One region of the Arthrobacter sp. UYCo732 genome, then DNA from elsewhere that is predicted to be linked to it. Evidence: riboswitches for the same ligand, from Rfam matches in the RefSeq annotation. Region 1 holds a riboswitch; the other holds the start of a gene.
The links. Region 1 has a riboswitch for S-adenosylmethionine ahead of ABIB45_RS00810 (aminotransferase class V-fold PLP-dependent enzyme). Riboswitches for the same ligand answer to the same signal wherever they lie in the genome.
Positions count from the first base shown of each region.

Region 2: it holds a riboswitch for S-adenosylmethionine, as region 1 does, so the genes downstream of both, metX (homoserine O-acetyltransferase MetX) here and ABIB45_RS00810 (aminotransferase class V-fold PLP-dependent enzyme) in region 1, are expected to answer to the same signal.

Region 1 is NZ_JBEPPJ010000001.1:180,720-186,253, reverse strand. It holds gene ABIB45_RS00830 (DoxX family protein) at 1-427, shown strand, start outside; gene aroA (3-phosphoshikimate 1-carboxyvinyltransferase) at 434-1,825, shown strand; gene rsgA (ribosome small subunit-dependent GTPase A) at 1,809-2,924, shown strand; gene hisN (histidinol-phosphatase) at 2,980-3,792, shown strand; SAM riboswitch class IV at 3,952-4,065, shown strand; gene ABIB45_RS00810 (aminotransferase class V-fold PLP-dependent enzyme) at 4,101-5,522, shown strand.
Region 2 is NZ_JBEPPJ010000003.1:255,457-260,990, reverse strand. It holds gene ABIB45_RS07360 (alpha/beta hydrolase) at 1-593, opposite strand, end outside; gene ABIB45_RS07355 (SGNH/GDSL hydrolase family protein) at 743-1,537, shown strand; gene ABIB45_RS07350 (hypothetical protein) at 1,940-2,455, shown strand; gene metX (homoserine O-acetyltransferase MetX) at 2,528-3,643, opposite strand; SAM riboswitch class IV at 3,657-3,771, opposite strand; gene ABIB45_RS07340 (bifunctional o-acetylhomoserine/o-acetylserine sulfhydrylase) at 3,847-5,172, opposite strand; gene ABIB45_RS07335 (VOC family protein) at 5,377-5,534, shown strand, end outside.

The DNA of each region.
Region 1 (5,534 bases):
CCTGCGGAAGGCCGCGGCGTCCCTGCCGTTCCAGGCTGACGAGAAAATGCTGGCTCGGGTGATCGGCGGAACGCAGGTGGGTGCAGGCGTCCTGTTCGGCCTGGGTAAGTTCAGCCGCCTCGCGGCAACACTGCTCACCGCCATTTCGCTTCTGAACACGTTTGTGGAGTGGCGCAGCGCGGATATAAGCACCAAGGCTGGCCGCGAGGCGCGCCGCAACCAGCTCCTCAAGAACGTCTCCCTGAGCGGCGGCGCCCTGCTGGCATCGATGGACACGGCCGGCAAGCCCGGCCTCGCCTGGCGTGCCGAGCACATCGCTGCCGACGCCCGGAAGTCTGCTGCGGGTGCCCGGAAGACCACCGGAAAGCAGTTCCACAAGGCGGACAAGGCCGTACGCCGCGCCGTGGAACACGCAACGGGGGCGTAAGGACGGATGACCGGTTCCACCCCGACTGATTATCCCGGTTCCGCCGATACCGTCCCGTACTGGCCCGCGCCGTTTGCGAGCCGGCCGATCAACGCCACCGTCACCGTGCCGGGTTCAAAGTCCCTGACCAACAGGTTCCTTGTCCTGGCCGCACTGGCTGACGGACCATCGCGGCTGCGGGCCCCCCTGCATTCCCGCGACTCCGCCCTCATGATTGACGCCCTCCGCCAGTTGGGCGCCACCATTACAGAGGTGCCCGGCGACGGCGCGTTTGGACCGGACCTGGAGGTCACGCCCCTGAGCCAGGAGGCGCCGTCGTCACGGACGCACATTGATTGCGGCCTGGCCGGAACGGTGATGCGGTTTGTCCCGCCGCTTGCGGCCCTGCGGACGGGCGCCAGTGTTTTCGACGGCGACCCCCACGCCCGGAAGCGCCCCATGGGCACCATCATCGAGGCGCTGCAGGCGCTCGGCGTGGCCCTGACAGCGGACGACGGCGCGGCCCCCTCCGCGCTGCCGTTCACCGTTGAAGGAACCGGGGAAGTCCGCGGCGGCCACCTGGTGATCGACGCCAGCGCGTCGTCACAGTTTGTTTCGGCCCTCCTGCTGGTGGGCGCGCGGTTCACGGACGGCCTCCATCTGGAGCACGCGGGCGGACCGGTGCCCAGCCTTGACCACATCAACATGACGGTGGCGGTACTCCGCGGCGTCGGGGTGTCGGTGGACGATTCCGTGCCCAACAACTGGGTGGTGGCACCAGGCCCTATCCGCGCGTTTGACCAGCGCATCGAACAGGACCTCTCCAACGCCGGCCCCTTCCTGGCTGCGGCCCTGGCCTCCGCCGGAACGGTGAGGATCCCGAACTGGCCGGCCGGAACCACCCAGGTGGGCGATCTCTGGCGGACCATCCTGGTGGATATGGGCGCGAAGGTCAGCCTGGCTGATGGCGTCCTGACCGTCACGGGCGGCCCGGAGATCAAGGGAGCCGTGTTTGACGAAACCAGCGAGCTCGCCCCCACACTGGCGGCTCTGTGTGCCCTGGCCAGCGGTCCGTCGCAGCTGACCGGCATCGCCCACCTTCGCGGCCACGAGACGGACAGGCTGGCAGCGCTGGTCACCGAAATCAACCTGCTTGGCGGCGATGCCGAGGAAACCAGCGATGGGCTGGTGATCCGCCCGGCCAAGCTGCACGCCGGCGTCGTCCACACCTACGCGGACCACCGAATGGCCACGGCCGGGGCAATCCTCGGCCTGGCCGTGCCGGGAATCGAGGTGCAGGACATCGCCACCACCGCCAAGACCATGCCGGAGTTCCCACAGATGTGGGCGGACATGCTCGCGCAGGGCACAGCAGCCGGCGACGGCACGGAAGGTTCCAGCGGTGGCCCGCAGCACTGACTCCTGGGACGAGTCCGACGTCCGGATCCGCCCCAGCAAAAAAGGCTCACGGCCGCGCACCAAGGACCGCCCCAGCCACGACGACGCCGTCACGGGCCGCATCATCACCGTGGACCGCGGCCGGTACACCGCCGTCGTGGGTGAGGACTCGGGCGACGAGCGGATCATCATCGCCGCACGGGCCCGTGAACTGCGCCGCTCCCCTGTGGTGGCCGGTGACTTCGTCTCGCTGGTGGGGGACGTTTCCGGCGAGCCCGACACCCTGGCCCGCCTGGTCCGGATCCAGGACCGACGCACTTTGTTGCGCCGCAGCGCCGATGACACGGATCCGATCGAGCGTGCCGTGGTGGCCAACGCCGACCAGCTGGTGGTGGTGGTGGCCGCCGCGAACCCGGAGCCGCGCACCGGCTTCATCGACCGCGCTCTGGTGGCCGCATACGACGCCGGCATTGAGCCGCTGCTGCTCGTCACCAAGGCGGATGTCAAGGATCCCGCAGAACTGCTGTCCAACTATGAGCACCTGGACTTTCCGGTGATCATCAGCCGGACGGCCGACTCCGCCGCCTCCGGCATCGACGCGCGTTCCGATGACGGCCTCTCGGCCCGCCTGGACGGCGACGCCGTTTCAATGCTACGTGCCTACCTCGACGGCAAAGTCACCGTGATGCTGGGCCATTCGGGCGTGGGCAAGTCCACTATGGTGAACGCTCTCACCGGCGCCGAACGGGCCACGGGCGGCGTGAACGCGGTGACGGGCCGCGGCCGCCACACGTCGTCGTCGGCCCTTGCCTTGAAGCTGGCAGGCGCCCCGGCCGGCAGCTGGATCATCGACACCCCCGGCATCCGCTCGTTCGGCCTGGCGCACGTGGACCCGGACCGGATCCTGCGGTCGTTCCCGGACCTGGAGCCTGGCACGGATGCGTGCGAGCGTGGCTGCAAACACAACGCGGCCGCGGTCAAGTGCGGGCTGGACTCGTGGGTGGCCGAAGGGCAGGCCGGTCCCACCGGCCCGGCCCGGCTTGCTTCGCTGCGGCGCCTGCTGGGCAGCGACCCGCGGCTGGAAGGCCAGGAATCCAAGGAACTGGGCAGCGTGGGCTAGAGGACCGGCGCCCGACGTCCCCGACCCTGAGCCCGTTAGACGGTAGTTTGGAACCATGATCCAACCCGCTTCGAGCTACAACGATGACCTGCGCCTGGCCCACGTGCTGGCAGATTCCGTGGATGACCAGACCATGAGCCGCTTCAAGGCGCTGGACCTGCACATCGAGACCAAGCCTGACCTGACGCCGGTCACTGATGCGGACAAGTCGGCTGAAGAGGCCATCCGCGGCCAGCTGTCCCGCTCGCGCCCCCGGGACGCCGTACTCGGTGAGGAATTCGGCAGCTCCGGCCACGGCTCCCGCCGCTGGATCATTGATCCGATCGACGGCACCAAGAATTTTGTCCGCGGCGTCCCCGTCTGGGCCACGCTAATCGCGCTCGTGGACGAGGGCGAACCTGTGGTGGGCGTGGTCAGCGCACCCGCGCTGGGCAAACGCTGGTGGGCAGCAAAGGGCGCCGGCGCTTACATGGGCAGGTCCCTTGCCGCAGCAACCCGGCTCCGTGTCTCGAATGTGTCCAACCTCGCGGATGCCTCGCTGTCTTATTCAAGCCTGGGCGGCTGGAAGGAACGCGGCAACCTGGATGACTTCCTGGGCTTGACCGAGGACGTCTGGCGGACGCGCGCGTACGGCGATTTCTGGTCCTACTGCATGGTGGCCGAAGGCTCCGTTGACATCGCCTGCGAGCCGGAGCTGAACCTGTACGACATGGCGGCCCTGGTCCCCATCGTGGTGGAGGCCGGCGGCCGGTTCACCTCATTGGAGGGCCAGGACGGGCCATTCGGCGGCAATGCGCTGGCCACCAACTCGATCCTGCACTCCGAGGTCCTCAAACGCCTCAATCCCGGCCTGGACGATCTGCTGTAGGCGCACTTTACCGAATTATCGACGGCGGGCGCCTCCTGAAGGGGGCGTCCGCCGCCTTATGTTCGCAAGAATCGCCTTCTGGGTAAATGAACGTAATAAACGACTTAACATTCAGCCGGGCTTTTCTCCGGCCGCAGCGATGAAATAGGCTCCTTAACAGGTCACGAGTGCCAGCGCTAAACCCCGGTTTGCTGGCCGGCAACCCTCCATTCGCGGTGGGGTGCCCCGGGTGACGACCAGGCCGGTCCGGAACGGACCCGGCAAGCGCGGATTCCCGGGACCGGGAATCCTTTTTGAGTGAGGTCCCCGTGACTACTGCCACCGTCTCCCCCGCCATCCAGAACACCGTCGCCACCGGTCTTTCCAGCGAACCAGGCGCCCTTGCGGGACGCCCGCTGTCCGCCGTCACCGGTGCGGAAATCCAGGCTCCGCTGATCCAGGGCGGTCACGTCAGGTACGCAAACCTGGACTACGGCGCGTCCGCCCCCGCACTCTCCATTGTGTCCGCCTACCTCAACGAGATCCTGCCGTTCTATGCCAGCGTCCACCGCGGTGCCGGCTATGCGTCGCAGATCAGCACGTCCGTTTACGAGAACGCCCGGAACATCGTCCGGGACTTCGTAGGCGGCCGCCACGACGACTCCGTCGTCTTCACGCGGAACACCACTGACTCGCTGAACCTCCTCGCGGGTTGCCTCCCGCAAACGGACGGGCGGCCCACCGGTGACGTTCTCTACCTGGACATCGAGCACCACGCCAACCTGCTTCCGTGGCAGGGCGTCCCGCACCGCAGTGTGGTCGCCGCCGACACGGTTGCCGGGACCATCGAGGTCCTCCGTGCCGAACTTGAGCAGGGCAACGTCAGCCTGCTCGCGGTCACCGGCGCCTCCAACGTCACCGGCGAGATCCTCCCGATTAGGGCACTGGCCGCCCTCGCCCACGAATACGGGGCGCGGATCGTGGTGGACGCCGCGCAGCTGGCGCCGCACCGTCGCATCAACATCAGCGCGGACGACGTCGACTACCTCGCCTTCTCCGGCCACAAGCTCTACGCCCCGTTTGGTGCCGGGGTCCTGGTGGGACGCACCGACTGGCTCGACTCCGGTACGCCGCATCTGGCAGGCGGCGGCGCCGTCCGGGAGGCAAAGCTCGACGGCGTCAGCTGGGCTACCGGACCCGCCCGCCACGAGGGCGGCTCCCCCAACGTGTTGGGGGCCGCCACGCTGGCCCGCGCCACGCAGGTCATCGCGTCGCTGGACCAGGACCGCTGGCACGCCCATGAGGCAGCCATCCGGTCATTCCTGGTGGACGGGCTCGGGAAGATCGACGGCGTCACCGTCCACCAGATCTTCTCGGACACAGACCCTGGCACCGGCACCATCGGCGTCGTGAATTTCTCAGTGGCCGGTTACGACGCCGGATTGGTGGCCGCGTATCTCTCGGCCGAGCACGGCGTTGGCCTGCGGGACGGCCGCTTCTGCGCGCACCCGCTGCTGAAGCGCCTCGGCCTCCCGTCGGGATCCCTGCGGGCCAGCTTCGGCGTCGGCTCCCGGTTGGAGGACGCCCAGCGGCTCCTGGCCGGCCTCGAACAGCTCCGCAGCACGGGCCTGGGCTGGGACTATGTGGTGGATTCCGGCCGCTGGGTTCCGGCCAACGACACGCGCACGTACCCGCACTGGGCACCGAACACCCCCGGCACGGCCGGAGCCGCTCCCTGCCTCGATGACTGAGGGCGCTGACGA
Region 2 (5,534 bases), on a different contig from region 1:
TTGATGCCGTGCCACATCCCGGTATAGAGCACCTTGGTGAGCTTGACGTGCCCACGGACCCAGCCCATGGTGTATTCGATCTTGTCCGGAGTGATCACCGGATCCTGCTGGTCGCGGCCCCAGAACAGAGGGACGGATCCGTCCAGTTCGCTGTCCCGGAACGCGGGATCGCCGTCGGCATCAATCACAAAGCCGGAAAGCCCGACGACGGCGGCGTAGTCGGTGGGCCGCTGCCGGAGCAGCGTGGTGGCCATGGCCATGCCCATGGAAAAGCCCAGCAGGGTCACGGACGGGTGGTGGGCCTTGACGGAGTCGATCCAGCCCTGCACGTAGCCGGCCGCCTCCTTGACGGCGTCCAGGGTGTAATCGATCGAGGCCGTCAGCGGGAACCACATGAAGCCCGGACCAGTGGGCAGCGGCGCCCTGAGCGAGGCAACCACAATTTCCTCGGGCAGCAGATCCGCCAGGCTCAGCAGGTCCTGTTCGTTGGCGCCATAGCCGTGGAGCAGCACCAGCAGCGGCCGTCCGGAGCGCTGGTCCTCGGGCCGGGACCACATAACAACAGGGGCGGGAAATACTTGGGCGTCAGTCATGGTTTCCATTCTTACAGTTACCCGCCGGTAACTACCTACGGTGGCGTAGCTTACGGACGAAGGGGCAGGATAGGACGGTGAGTGACGCGAGAGCCCTGCAGAATCCGCACACGGTTACGGAATCCCACCCGTGGAGCCGCTATGTAGCCATGGGAGATTCCTTTACGGAGGGCATCGGGGACCCCGAACCTTCGAGCCCCGGCGGATACCGCGGCTGGGCTGACCGCGTAGCCGAGGAACTGGGCCGCGGCCAGGACGATTTTGCCTATGCCAACCTGGCCGTCCGCGGCCGGCTCCTGCAGCAGATCGTGGACCAGCAACTCGCCGCGTGCCTGGCTCTCAAGCCGGACCTCGTGACCCTTTCCGCCGGCGGAAACGACCTCATCAGGCCCGGCGGCGACCCCGACGCCCTCGCGGAAAAGCTCGATTCGGTGGTCCAGATCCTGGCGATGGGCGGCGCCACGGTGGTGCTGTTCAACGGCCCGGACACGGGTTCCTCTGTTTTGGGGCGGATCCGCAGCAAAGTGGCCATCTACAACGAGAACCTCCGCACCGTGGCGGCACGCCACGACGCCATCATTGCCGACATGTGGTCGCTCAAACAGCTGAATGATCCGCAGATGTGGGACGAGGACCGCCTGCATTTTTCACCGCTGGGGCACCACACCATCGCCGCCATGGTGCTGGACTCGCTCAATGTGAACCACACGCTGGAGCCGCTTCTGCCCAAGTCAATGCCACAGCGCACGTGGCGCGAAGCCCGGTCCGGGGATTTGGTGTGGGCCCGCACGCACTTTGTCCCGTGGGTGGTGCGGCGGCTGCGCAACCGCTCCTCCGGCGACGGCATTACCGCAAAACGCCCGACGCCGGGGCCGGTGTTCGGTCCGGGCGTCCCCTTGGGTTCCGGTGAGGGTCCGCTGGGCACCACCGACGTCCGCCGCTAGCCGCCGGCGCGGCGCCCGGCCCCACTCGGCGGATCGACCTGATCCAGTGCTACGACGAATACGTGATGGGCTATTCCGCCGCCGGGCATTATCTGGGCGGCATCGCTCCCGCGTTCCCGTGGGACGGTGCGCCGATGCACGTGGTCCTGCTGAAAAGGCGGCTGGCCGGTTTCTGGCGGCACATCCTCTGTCCCGGTCGCTGCGAGCTGGACATCCGTGTGTTCGACGCGCCCGATCGGGCCCCTTCGCGGCACGACGCGGGGCAAAGCCGTGGAGCGTGCGGTGCAGTGCGCCGTGGACCGGGACGGGGCTTTCCTGGGAATCCGGGCCGTCTGGGTGGCTCCGGAGACTTAGGCTGGCCGGGGCTTAAGCTGGAAGGACACATATGAGAGGCGCTACACCGTGAACAGCTTGTTTTTCTGGATCATCATCCTGTCGTTCGTGATTCCGATTGCGATGCGGATGTACCGGAAATCTGTCAACAAACGGAATCAGGGGCAGGGGTTCTCCGGCGGCTACCCCGGTCAGTTTCCCGGACAGCAAAACCGGCAGCCCCGCGATGGCTACACGCAGCAGGATTACATGAGCGGCGGCTACCGCGAGATCATGAGCCCGCAGCCCCTGCCGCCGAGCCAGCCACTCCCGCCGATACAGCCTGTTCCGCCCGCCGACCAGCAGTTCCCCGGCCAGCAGTTCCCGCCGTACGGTCAGCCGCAACAGTATGGGGAGCCCCAGAACGGGCAGCAGCGCAGTGCAGAAACACCCAAGGCCCCCTCTGCCCCGGCGACTCCCCCGCCGCCGTCGGCCCCGCAGGGCTACCGCGCCCGGAAGCTAGCCGAGCTGGACCAGCAGTACAGCAATGGTGAACTGGCCATGGAGGAATACATGAAGCGCCGCTCCGACATCATGAACGGCTGATCCCCGCCCAGAACCTCGGCGGCAGGGAACCTCCGCCCTGAACCAGAACGGGCCCTAAACCTGGAACCCGTCCTAGACCAGGAACACGCTCCGCAGCTGGTTGCCGAGCTGGCCGATCTCGGTCAGGAAGCCGTCGTGGCCGATCGGAGCCTCGATGACATGGACGTCCACCTCGCCGGGGAGCGCGTCGGCCAGTTCGCGGGACTGCGACGGAAAGTACAACCGGTCGCTGTCCACGGCCGCCACGAAGAACCTGGCGGTGGCGCGGCCAAGAGCCTCGTCCAGGGAGCCCCGGCCGCGGCTGACATCGTGGCTCATCAATGCATCGGTGAGCGCGATGTAACTGTTGGCGTCAAAGCGGCTCACCAGCTTTTTCCCTTGGTGGTCCAGGTAGCTTTCCACCTGATAGCGCCCGCGCTCCCCCAACGCTGCGGCCCGAAGCGGTGATTCGGGAAGCTGCGCTGAGCGTCCGAAACGGCCGTCGAGTTCCTCTGCCGAACGGTAAGTGATGTGGGCGATGCGGCGGGCCAGCGCCAGGCCGTCCTGGGGCAACGGTCCGCCGTAGTAGTCGCCGTCGTTAAAGTTGATGTCCTGCCGGATGGCGAGGGTCTGCGCCTGGGCGAACGCGATCTGTTCGGCCGTACTCGCCGCCCCGACCGAGATCACAGCGCAGCGCTGCACCCGTTCCGGGAAGCTGACCGCCCACTCCAGCGCACGCGCGCCGCCCAACGAGCCGCCCAGCACGGCAAACCAGCTGTGAATGCCCAACTGGTCAGCCAGCCGCGCCTCAGCCTCCGTGGTGTCACGCAGCGTCACCAACGGAAAACGGGATCCCCATGGCTTTCCATCAGGGGCTTCCGACGACGGGCCGGTGGAGCCGTAGCAGCCGCCCACAATGTTGATGGAGACCACAAAGAAACGGTCAGTGTCCACCGGCGCACCGGGTCCGGCCAGCTGCTCCCACCAGCCGGGCTCGTCGCTGTCGCCGCGCGTCACGTGCGTGCTGCCGGTCAGAGCATGCTCAATCAGGACGGCATTGGAGCCGTCCGCGTTCAGCGTTCCCCACGTTTCGTATGCCAGAGTGACGTCCGGCAGGTTGCCGCCGGCTTCGAGCTGCAGGCCGCCAATGCTGGCGTAGCGGACCACGCCGTTTCCGGGAGCCGCAGTTCGGGAGATGGTGATCGTCATGGAAAGGACCTCTTCTACGCGCTTGCCCGCCGTCATTTGACCGGCTGGCCAGGTCCTCACCCGGGGCACCCCGCCACGGAAGAGGGTTGCCGGCCAGCAAGCCGGGGCTGTCGCTGACACTCATGACCTGCTTCGAGTGTACGAAACAGCCCCGGCCTCTGGCTAAGAGTGTGACTGGTTGTGACTTCGCGGGGCTTCCTGGCTCAGCTGACGGCCGCGCCCTTGGCCGCCCGGAACCCTGCTTCGAGGTCGGCGATGATGTCATCAATGTGTTCGATGCCCACCGATAGACGCACCAGCCCCGGTGTCACACCGGCGATGGCCTGCTGCTCGGGTGGGAGCTGGCTGTGCGTGGTGGACGCCGGGTGGATGACCAGCGAGCGGACGTCCCCGATGTTGGCCACGTGCGAGTGGAGATCCAGGGCGTCCACGAAGCGCTTGCCTGCTTCCGCCCCGCCGGCCAGGGTGAATCCAACCACGGCACCGGTGCCCTTGGGACCGTACTTGCGGCCCCGTTCGTACCAGGGGCTGGACGGCAGACCCGCATAGGCGACCGATTCGACGTCGTCCCTTGCCTCCAGCCAGCGCGCAACGTCGACTGCGTTGGCCACGTGCCGTTCCACCCGCAGGCTCAGCGTCTCCAGCCCCTGGGCAATCAGGAAGGCGTTGAACGGGGACACCGCCGAGCCGAGGTCACGAAGCAGCTGGACCCGCGCCTTCAGGATGTAGGACAGGTTGGCGCCGAGCGCCCCTCCGGCCCCGAGATCCCGGGCGTACACGAGCCCGTTGTACGTCGGATCCGGAGTGTTGAAGCCGGGGAACCGTTCCGGGTCCTTGCCGAAGTCGAAATTGCCGGAGTCCACGATCACGCCGGCGATGGCAGAGCCGTGCCCGCCCAGGTACTTGGTCGCCGAATGGAGCACAATGTCTGCGCCCCATTCGAGCGGGCGGATCAGGTAAGGCGTGGACAGGGTGTTGTCCACGATCAGCGGCACGCCGGCATCGTGGGCGGCCTGCGACACGCCCTCGATGTCCAGCACGTCCTGTCGCGGATTGGAGACCACCTCGGCAAAGAAGAGCTTGGTGTTGGGCTGCACGGCGTCCCGCCACTGCTCCAGGTTGTCCGGGTCCGCCACAAACGTCACGGAGATGCCGAACTTCTTCAGGGTGTGCGCCAGGAGATTGTAAGTACCGCCGTAGAGGCTGGGGCTGGCCACCACATGGTCCCCGGCCTCGGCAATGTTCAGGATGGCAAAGGTTTCCGCCGCCTGTCCGGAACTCAGCAGAAGGGCCGCCAGCCCGCCCTCCAGGCTGGCAATACGCTGCTCCACGGCATCCTGCGTGGGGTTGCCGATGCGTGTGTAGATCGGCGCGAGCTCCGCGAGGGCAAACCGGTTGGCGGCGCTTTCCGCGCTGGGGAAGACGAACGACGTCGTCTGGTAAATCGGGAGGGCACGGGCGCCTGTGGCGCTGTCCGGCTCCTGGCCAGCATGGATCTGGCGGGTTTCGAAAGACCATCCGTTCGACATTCAGGGCTCCTTTGACGAGATATGGCACTGCGCATGTGCGTTCAGTGTAGGAAGGCTTCCGGGCCGGTAACAGGATTGTGACGAAGGTGGTCAGGGGCGGTTTTCAGGGTTGTTGTGCGCGGGTGTCGATGGGCTGCCGAAACACAAAACCTGGTAAGGCAACCCTTAGCTGAGAGGCGCATCACAAAGTGCCAAGATGATGGCATGCGCATGGATCACGTCTCTTACGCCTGTGAACAAGATGGCCTCGTTGCCACCACCGAACGTATTTCGTCCGCCCTCGGCGTTGAAGCCGTGAAGGGTGGAGTGCACCCCCGTTTCGGAACCCGAAACATGATCATTCCCCTCGCCGACCACAAATA